2 regions of the Levilactobacillus namurensis genome follow, and region 1 is predicted to be linked to the other one. Evidence: predicted binding sites of a transcription regulator. Region 1 holds the regulator's gene; the other holds the start of a gene.

Region 1 (4,412 bases):
GGTTACATGCTTCAACACAGTATCGTGGTCGTTAATTACAAAAAGAGCCCGGGAACTTAATCCCGGACTCTTGAAAATTCAAATTTAATGAGATACGGCTTACATCATGCCGCCCATACCGGGTTGGCCGGCTGGAGCAGCTGGTGCAGCAGCGTTCTTGTCTGGCTTGTCAGCCACAACGGCTTCCGTAGTCAACAACAATGCGGAAACAGAGGCAGCGTTTTGCAGAGCAGAACGGGTAACCTTGGTTGGGTCGGTGATGCCGGCAGCAACCATGTCTTCGTACTTGTCATCAGCAGCGTTATAGCCGATACCAGGCTTTTCACCCTTCAGGTGTTCAACCACAACGGAACCTTCGACCCCAGCGTTTTGGGCGATTTGACGAACTGGTTCTTCTAAGGCCCGTAAGACAATGTTGATCCCAGTTTGGGCATCCCCATCAGCCTTCACAGAAGCCACGTCCTTGATGACGTCGATCAAAGCAGTTCCACCACCAGGAACGAAGCCTTCTTCAACGGCCGCACGGGTCGCGTTCAAGGCATCTTCGATCCGGTACTTGCGTTCCTTCAATTCAGTTTCGGTTGCAGCACCGACCCGAACCACAGCAACACCGCCGGCTAACTTCGCCAAACGTTCCTTCAGCTTGTCACGGTCGAATTCAGAGGTCGTGTCAGCGATTTGACCCTTGATTTCAGCTACCCGGTCAGCGATTTGGTCCTTAGAACCAGCACCTTCAACGATCGTGGTGTTGTCCTTCGTCACGTTAACCTTTTGAGCTTGACCTAATTGTTCGATGGTCGTGTCCTTCAGGTTCAAGCCTAAGTCATCGGTGATGACCGTACCACCCGTCAGAACGGCGATATCTTGTAACATGGCCTTACGACGGTCACCAAAGCCAGGTGCCTTCACAGCGACCACGTTGAAGGTTCCCCGCATCTTGTTCAGAACCAGCGTTGGCAAAGCTTCACCGGTAATGTCATCCGCAATGATCAGTAATGAACGGCTTTGTTCAACAACTGATTGCAGTAATGGTAAGATGTCTTGAATGTTAGAAATCTTCTTGTCGGTGATCAAGATGTAAGGGTTGTCCAGGTTAGCTTCCATCTTGTCGTTGTCGGTAACCATGTATTGAGACATGTACCCACGGTCGAATTGCATCCCTTCAACCACGTCGAGGCTGGTATCAACCCCACGGGATTCTTCAATCGTGATGACCCCGTCGTTACCAACCTTTTCCATGGCGTCAGCAATCAAAGAACCGGTTTCCTTGCTGGCGGAAGAAATAGAAGCGATTTGGGCGATGTCGTCCTTGGTCTTAACGTCGTGAGACATCTTGTGTAAGGCCTTGACCGCCGCGTTGGTTGCCAATTCGATTCCGTGACGAATGCCAACTGGGTTCGCACCGGCCGTGACGTTCTTCATGCCTTCGTTCACGATGGCTTGCGTCAGAACCGTGGCAGTCGTGGTCCCGTCACCAGCGATGTCGTTGGTCTTGGAAGCAACTTCGGAGACTAACTTAGCCCCCATGTTCTCGAAGTGGTTTTCCAATTCGATGGACTTGGCAATCGTTACCCCATCATTCGTGATGGTTGGGTTACCGTAACTTTGTTCCAAAACAACGTTCCGGCCTTTAGGGCCCAAGGTGGTCTTAACCGTGTCGGCTAACTTGTCGACACCGGCTAACATTGCGCTACGTGCGTCTTCAGAAAATTTTAATTCTTTAGCCATTTTAATCGTTCACCTCATACTAAAATTTTTAATCGTGTTGCTGGATGAGTAGTGGGAAAGTCTTAGTCAACGACAGCGACTAAGTCCTTTTCGTGTAAAACAAGGTACGTCTTGTCTTGGTACTTCACTTCAGTACCGGCATATTTGTCGAACAATACTTTGTCGCCAACTTTGACACTTGGCGCAACCTTTTCACCATTGTCCAATACCCGACCGTCACCAACTGCAACAACGTTGGCCGTTTGAGGCTTTTCTTGTGCGTTACTTGCTAACACAATGCCGCCAACCGTTTCTTCTTCTTCTTGTGGTTGGTCTAAAATGACACGGTCTCCTAATGGTTTTAACACTTGAATCCCTCCAATGAACTAGGTTTTAGCACTGTTAGCACTTGACTAACATAAGTGCTAATCAACAATATCTAATATATGATTATTCCCAGTAAAAATCAAGGAATTTGGCAAACTTAATTCGAGAGTGCTAATTGGTCCACCCGGTGTCTAGGTTTGCCATCCCCATGAGGCCTCTTTGATTGTACCAAAAAAGCCGCGATTCTCCGCGAACCACGACTTCTGGTCTAATCTTTATTGTAGTGTTCCAAGAAGTAAATCAACGTCTGGAGCTCGTTAGTCAAGTCAACGTTTTGGACCCGAACATCCTTGGGCACCGTGACCCGCAACGGCGTGAAGTTCAAGATTCCCTTCACACCACCGGCTACGGCTTCGTCCGTGACCTGTTGGGCAACTTCTGATGGCACCGTCAAGATGGCCACCTGAATCTGTTGCTCTTCCAGTTGGGTCCGAAGTTCCGTCATTGGGTAAATCGGCACGCCACTTTGAATCGTGTTGGCGATCTTATCATTGACGTCGAACGCCGCACTGATCCGGACGTTACCGTCCTGGTGGAAGTTAAAGTTCAATAAGGCGTGTCCTAGGTTCCCGACCCCAATCAAGGCCACATTGGTCAACCGGTCTTGGTTCAAAATCTTCCGGAAGAACTTGATTAGACTTTCCACGTCATAACCATAGCCCCGTTTCCCTAAAGCACCGAAATACGAAAAATCACGCCGAATCGTTGCCGAGTCAACCTTGACGGCTTCGGAAAGCTCCGTCGAAGATACTCGTGTTTTATCCGCGTCCAGCAAGATGTTCAGGTACCGGTAATAAATCGGTAACCGCTTTGCTGTCGCCCGCGGAATTTTTTGTTCTGTCAAAGGTACACCCTCCTAATCAACATTGCCAGCTACCGTTGAAAGGTCGCCGTCAACGATAACTCTTTTACACAATCTTTTTGCATGTGAAATTCACTTTCCCTCAAATTATAGCATACCCACCGGGCTTGTGAAAGAAATTGCAAATATTTTTCACTATTTCTTCGAAATTTCGGTCTGGTCGGGGAATATGCTAAAATAGACAGTATCAATTCATGCTATCTGCACTAAAAGGAGGTCGATCTTGTGATTCTGTTACAGGTCCAGCAAGTTTCCCGTCGGTTCGGCGCCGAAGTCTTGTTCCAAAACGTCAATCTCGACGTCGCGGAACACGGTCGCATCGCACTAGTCGGTCGAAACGGGGCTGGTAAATCGACACTATTAAAAATGATTGCCGGGGAAACCGAACCGGATGCGGGTCAGATTACCAAGAAGCGCGGCCTCACCATCGGCTACCAGGCACAAAACGCGGGAATCAACTCGACCAAAACCGTCTGGAACGAGATGCTCAGTGTGTTCGCCAAGCTACAAGCCATGGAGCGGATAATTCACGAACTCGAAGCGGAAATGAGTGACCCCGCCATCAGCGCGGACCCCGAAAAATTCCAACAAGTCAGCAGTACTTATGACCAGTTACAACAAGACTTTAGCGACCAGAACGGGTACGGCTACCAGGCCGAGATTCGTGGGGTCCTTCACGGGTTCGAGTTCGACGAAAGCGTCTACGACAAGCCCATCACCGAAATGTCCGGGGGACAACGGACCCAGCTGGCCTTGGCCAAGCTACTCCTGGAACGACCCGACCTGCTGATCCTCGACGAACCCACTAACCACTTGGACGTTGAGACCTTGACTTGGTTAGAAGGTTACCTACAAGGGTATCCGGGGGCCATCCTGATTGTCTCCCATGACCGGTACTTCCTCGACCACGTGGCCACGGAAGTCTACGATATGGCTCACGGCGGGTTGGTCCACTATCAAGGAAACTACTCTCATTTCATCGACGAAAAAGCGGAACGCTTACGCCAAGAGTGGAAAGAATACGATAAGCAGCAAGCCGAGATTTCCAAGTTGGAGGACTTTGTGAACCGCAACATCGTGCGGGCGTCCACCACCAAGCGGGCCCAGGCCCGGCGGAAACAATTGGAGAAGATGGACCGCATCGATAAGCCCGACGCGGACGAAAAAGTCGCCCGCTTCCGGTTCACACCCCGACGGCAAAGCGGTAACGTGGTGCTCGACGTGGTCAACGCCGCCGTGGGGTATCGTGATCAAGTCCTCTGCCAACCCATCAACCTCGACATCAAGAAGCATCAGGCCGTCGCCATCGTGGGCCCCAATGGCGTGGGCAAGTCCACCCTGCTCAAGACCATCTTAGGTAAATTGCCCGCTCTGGCCGGTCAGGTCATCTTCGGGACCGGTGTCGATACCGGGTACTACGACCAAGACCAAACGCTCCTGCACGCGAAGAAATCCG
Region 2 (4,412 bases), 820 kb from region 1:
ATTTGGCGACGACGCTAGATCAATTAAAGTGGGCAGAAAAACAGCTTAGGGAAGCAGGAGCTCAACGAATCTTTGAGGTATCTGCTTTGAAGGATTTACAGTTGGATGAATTCCAAGCTTATTTAGAAGAGAAATAATCGGTTAATTAAGGGTGTCTCAGACGTGTATCATGTGCGTTGAGGATGCCCTTTTAAGGTTTTTAAAGATGAAGCAAAATAATATAAAAGCGCTTACATTATCCTGCTATTTTCCTTTAAATTAGCAAATACTTGTTTCAGTCAGGCTAATTTAAGATAAAAACGGCATAGATCCCTATGCTACACTAAAAATCGAGGCTGTTGAATAAATAAAACGATAAGGCAGGTGTTTTACAATGGATGGTTTTATTGGTGAGTTTTTTGGAACGTTAATTTTAATCGTTTTAGGTGCCGGAACCTGCGCCAGTGTTAATTTGAAAAAGACATATGGTCAGGGTTCGAACTGGACGTACATATCCGTAGCTTGGGGATTGGCGGTGACAATGGGTGTTTATGTCGGGGGCGCATTAGGCTCAGATGGTCATCTAAATCCAGCTGTAACGATTGGATTTGCTGCTTTTGGGTTTTTCCCATGGAGCGAAGTGATTCCGTATCTATTAGGACAGTTCTTAGGTGCTTTTGTAGGTGCTGCAATTGTTATTATTCATTTTTATCCCCACTTTAAAGCCAGCAAGAGTGAGTCGGAGGGAAACCAAGTGGGAATTTTTGCTACTCGACCTGCAATTTATAGCCCGTTTTTAAACTTTATGTCTGAATTAATTGCAACGTGGGCGTTTGTTTTCATCCTATTGAACTTAGGAGATTTTACGCAAGGCTTAAAGCCATTTATCGTGGGAACTTTGATCACGGTTGTGGGGATGGCACTAGGAACGACAACTGGATTTGCGTTGAATCCGGCACGTGATTGGGGTCCACGATTAGCTTATTCGGTTTTGCCGGTACCTAACCGGGGTAAGACGCATTGGGAATACGCCTGGGTGCCAATGTGTGGACCAATTGTCGGGGGCGTTCTTGCGGCTGGACTGCAGGTCCTGTTGAAGTAATAATGCGATATTAGTAGACGTATGGGGGATATAGTCTACATATTGATTATAAAAGATAAGCCAATGGTCGGAATTTTCCAACCATTGGCTTATCTTTTTAGTGCTATTTATTTTGAGAATCCTGGGAATAATCCGTATAGACCCATTGGATCACTGACTTATCGTTGGCAGGCGTTTCATCAGCGGATTGCAAAGGCTGCTGGCCATCTACTGTGTAAACCCATCCACGATTGCCGTCAGTGTCTCCTAGGTCACCAATCCGGTTGACGTAGGTCGTTCCGTCAGTTGAATCTGCAAGGTATTTGATGTGATTGGACTTGAAGAAATCCTTGGAGACGTCATAGACACTTTCACTATTTTCCCAGTCTAGTTTCCTAGGAATGGTATAAATTTTTTGAATCGTATGATTTCGTTGACGAAATTCTGAAGGGGTTAAGCCAGTCTTACGCTTAAAGATCTTTGTAAAGTAACTGGTTTGAGAGAATCCAATTTGATTAGAAATCTGCTGGATTGTATCGGTTGACAGGGCCAACTTTTCTTGAGCCAGAGCGACCTTTTGGTTGTTAACGTATTCTACAAAGTTAACGTGCAGATACTTTTTAAAAAGGCGACTTAGGTAAGAGGGGGATAAAAATGCTTTTTGAGCCACTTCGTTTAGGGATAGAGACTGTTGAATATTTTGGTGAATGTAGTCAACGGCTAGAGTGATGCTACGGCTAGCAGCATCCCGATCATCTAACTGGTCGAGTTTCATAGCACGAGTTGGCTGAGAGGACTTGGTGGGCATCGTGGCGGTTTGATGGTTACCAAAGAAGTCATGAAGGTAGTTGATCTGACTAACCTGATCGGAAGTTAGGGGTTCCCAGACTTTGACGGTTCCTAAAGTTGGGGTGTCGATAATTTCATTCATAATATTTTGCAAGTAGCTTTGTGACAAGAAGAGTCGTTTCTTTGAAACATCAGTTGTTTCGCAAAGAACTGCGCCCCAGAGTTGCTGATTGAGACTAACGGGGAAGACGGCATAATTTTCAAAGGTTTCATCGACCAGTGTACTCTCAATTGCCTCAGTATTGAGGTAAACAAAATCATCAGCGAGTAAGATACCGCCAAACCCAAAAAACATCGTTTTGATTTGGGTCAGGCTGGTAAAAGTTGCCAAAGAATGGGCTAAGGATCGGTAATCTTCTTGTTTTGGTGAATAAGTGAGCATTATATTTTTCCTCCTACTAAGCAATTAATCTATTGATGAATATATTGTCCCCGTAGCAAATAAAACGCTATCACAGAAACAGTTTAACTAAATAATAATATGAAATCAAGCGCATTTTTTCGCACGACTTGTACATATTCGCACTTTAAGTACTATCTCATAACTAACCACAAATTATTGTCAGAGATATCTGGTTATTGTTAAAAATAGTGATAGCCGGCTTTTATACAATGAAGACGTTTTCAAAAACCGCCATGCAATTTAGTGAGCTAGGCTTGTTGATTAGTTAACTAAATTGCTTGGTAATAACTGGAGGTATTGTCATGGAACAAGAAGCACTCGGTTTAATTGAAACGAAGGGTCTCGTCCCTGCCATTGAAGCAGCTGATTCAATGGTAAAAGCTGCTAACGTTGATCTGATTGGTCAAGAAAAAATTGGTCATGGCTTAGTAACGACCATGGTTCGTGGAGATGTTGGTGCCGTTAAAGCGGCTGTAGATGCAGGGGTTGCCGCTGCTGAAAATATTGGCGAAGTTTTATCGAATTACGTCATCCCACGTCCACATACCGATGTTGAAAAAATCTTGCCCCAAAAGAAGTAACGGTTATTTGGGTGTCTAGATGATGGTGCAACAACAGTTAATGAATCGGGTTTTAACTGAACTTCTGCAACAGGGGATGACGCTTCCGGCGTCATCTTCTCAATCATCGGGAGGAATAATGATGGATAATTTCTTAAACTCAACCAGCGTAGTTCCTGAATTCGTGGGAGCTAGTCAGACTGGTGACACAATTGGAATGTGTATTCCCAGTGTGGATGCAATCTTATTGGATCATCTGCATGTCTCCAAGAAATTCACAGTTATTGGGGTATTAAGTTCCCGAACGGGAGCCGGTCCACAGATTATGGCGATGGATGAAGCTGTTAAGGCTACTAACACTGAAGTTATTGATGTGGAATGGCCCCGTGATACGAAGGGAGGCGCAGGACACGGTGTTCTAATTCTCATTGGAGGGTATGATCCCTCTGATGTCCGTTCTGCCATTCAAGTGGCATTGGACAATTTAAGCCGAACCTTTGGTGATGTTTATAATGCTGCTGCGGGACACTTGGAACTTCAATTTACTGCACGTGCAGCCGGTGCTGTACATATGGCATTTGGGGCTCCTGAAGGGAAAGCTTATGGCTTGATTTGTGGAGCTCCATCAGGAATCGGGGTTGTTATGGCCGATACCGCAATCAAGACAGCAGGAGTCGATGTCTTATCGTTTGCTTCGCCGAGTCATGGTACGAGTTTTTCTAACGAAGGTACGGTTCATATTAGTGGAGATTCTGGTGCGGTGCGGCAAGCTGTGATTGCTGGTCGTGAAGTTGGGCTGAAGCTACTAGCGCAGTTAGGCGAAAAGCCAGTTGCTGATTTTCCGTCTTACATTCGCTAGAGAGGAGGAACTTTAATTGAAACGTCAAAAACGCTTTGAAGCACTTGAAAAACGTCCCATTCATTTAGATGGATTTGTCAAAGAATGGCCTGAAGAAGGTTTCGTTGCCATGATGGGGCCTAATGACCCTAAGCCAAGTATCAAGATTGAGAATGGCAAGGTTACTGAAATGGATCAAAAGCCTGCCAAGGATTTTGATTTGATTGATCTGTATATTGCCAAGTACGGGATCAAATTAGAAAATGCCGAAAAGGTCATGGCGATGGATTCCACTAAGATTGCCAATATGCTATGTGATCCGAACGTTGGTCGGGACGACATTATTGCCCTGACGACCGCGATGACACCAGCGAAGGCCGAAGAAGTTATCAGTAAGTTGAACTTCGCAGAAATGATTATGGCTACCCAAAAAATGCGACCACGGCGGACACCAGCGACGCAATGTCACGTGACGAACATTCGGGATAATCCAGTTCAAATCGCAGCTGATGCGGCCGATGCCGCATTACGGGGATTCCCAGAACAGGAAACGACAACAGCCGTTGCCCGGTACGCACCATTGAACGCCATCTCACTGTTGGTTGGAGCTCAAACTGGCCGTCCTGGGGTCATCAGTCAATGTTCCGTTGAAGAAGCTGCTGAATTGAACTTAGGGATGCGAGGCTTCACCGGTTACGCCGA

The links. Region 1 encodes Rex, which represses fermentation and respiration genes when NADH is low (regulators of the CRP and FNR family bind a similar motif). Its sites were predicted from a motif close to TTGTGAANTANTTCACAA; they were not measured.
Region 2: the regulator Rex is predicted to act here: its motif matches at 2,567-2,584, upstream of RIN67_RS06015 (BMC domain-containing protein).

The regions. Positions count from the first base shown of each region.
Region 1 covers NZ_CP134159.1:2,069,428-2,073,839, forward strand. Annotated here, with positions in the region: gene groL (chaperonin GroEL) at 100-1,728, opposite strand; gene groES (co-chaperone GroES) at 1,791-2,075, opposite strand; gene RIN67_RS09955 (redox-sensing transcriptional repressor Rex) at 2,303-2,938, opposite strand; gene RIN67_RS09960 (ABC-F family ATP-binding cassette domain-containing protein) at 3,182-4,412, shown strand, end outside.
Region 2 covers NZ_CP134159.1:1,246,829-1,251,240, forward strand. Annotated here, with positions in the region: gene RIN67_RS06000 (EutP/PduV family microcompartment system protein) at 1-137, shown strand, start outside; gene RIN67_RS06005 (MIP/aquaporin family protein) at 374-1,081, shown strand; gene RIN67_RS06010 (helix-turn-helix domain-containing protein) at 1,185-2,291, opposite strand; gene RIN67_RS06015 (BMC domain-containing protein) at 2,615-2,893, shown strand; gene pduB (propanediol utilization microcompartment protein PduB) at 2,913-3,731, shown strand; gene RIN67_RS06025 (propanediol/glycerol family dehydratase large subunit) at 3,748-4,412, shown strand, end outside.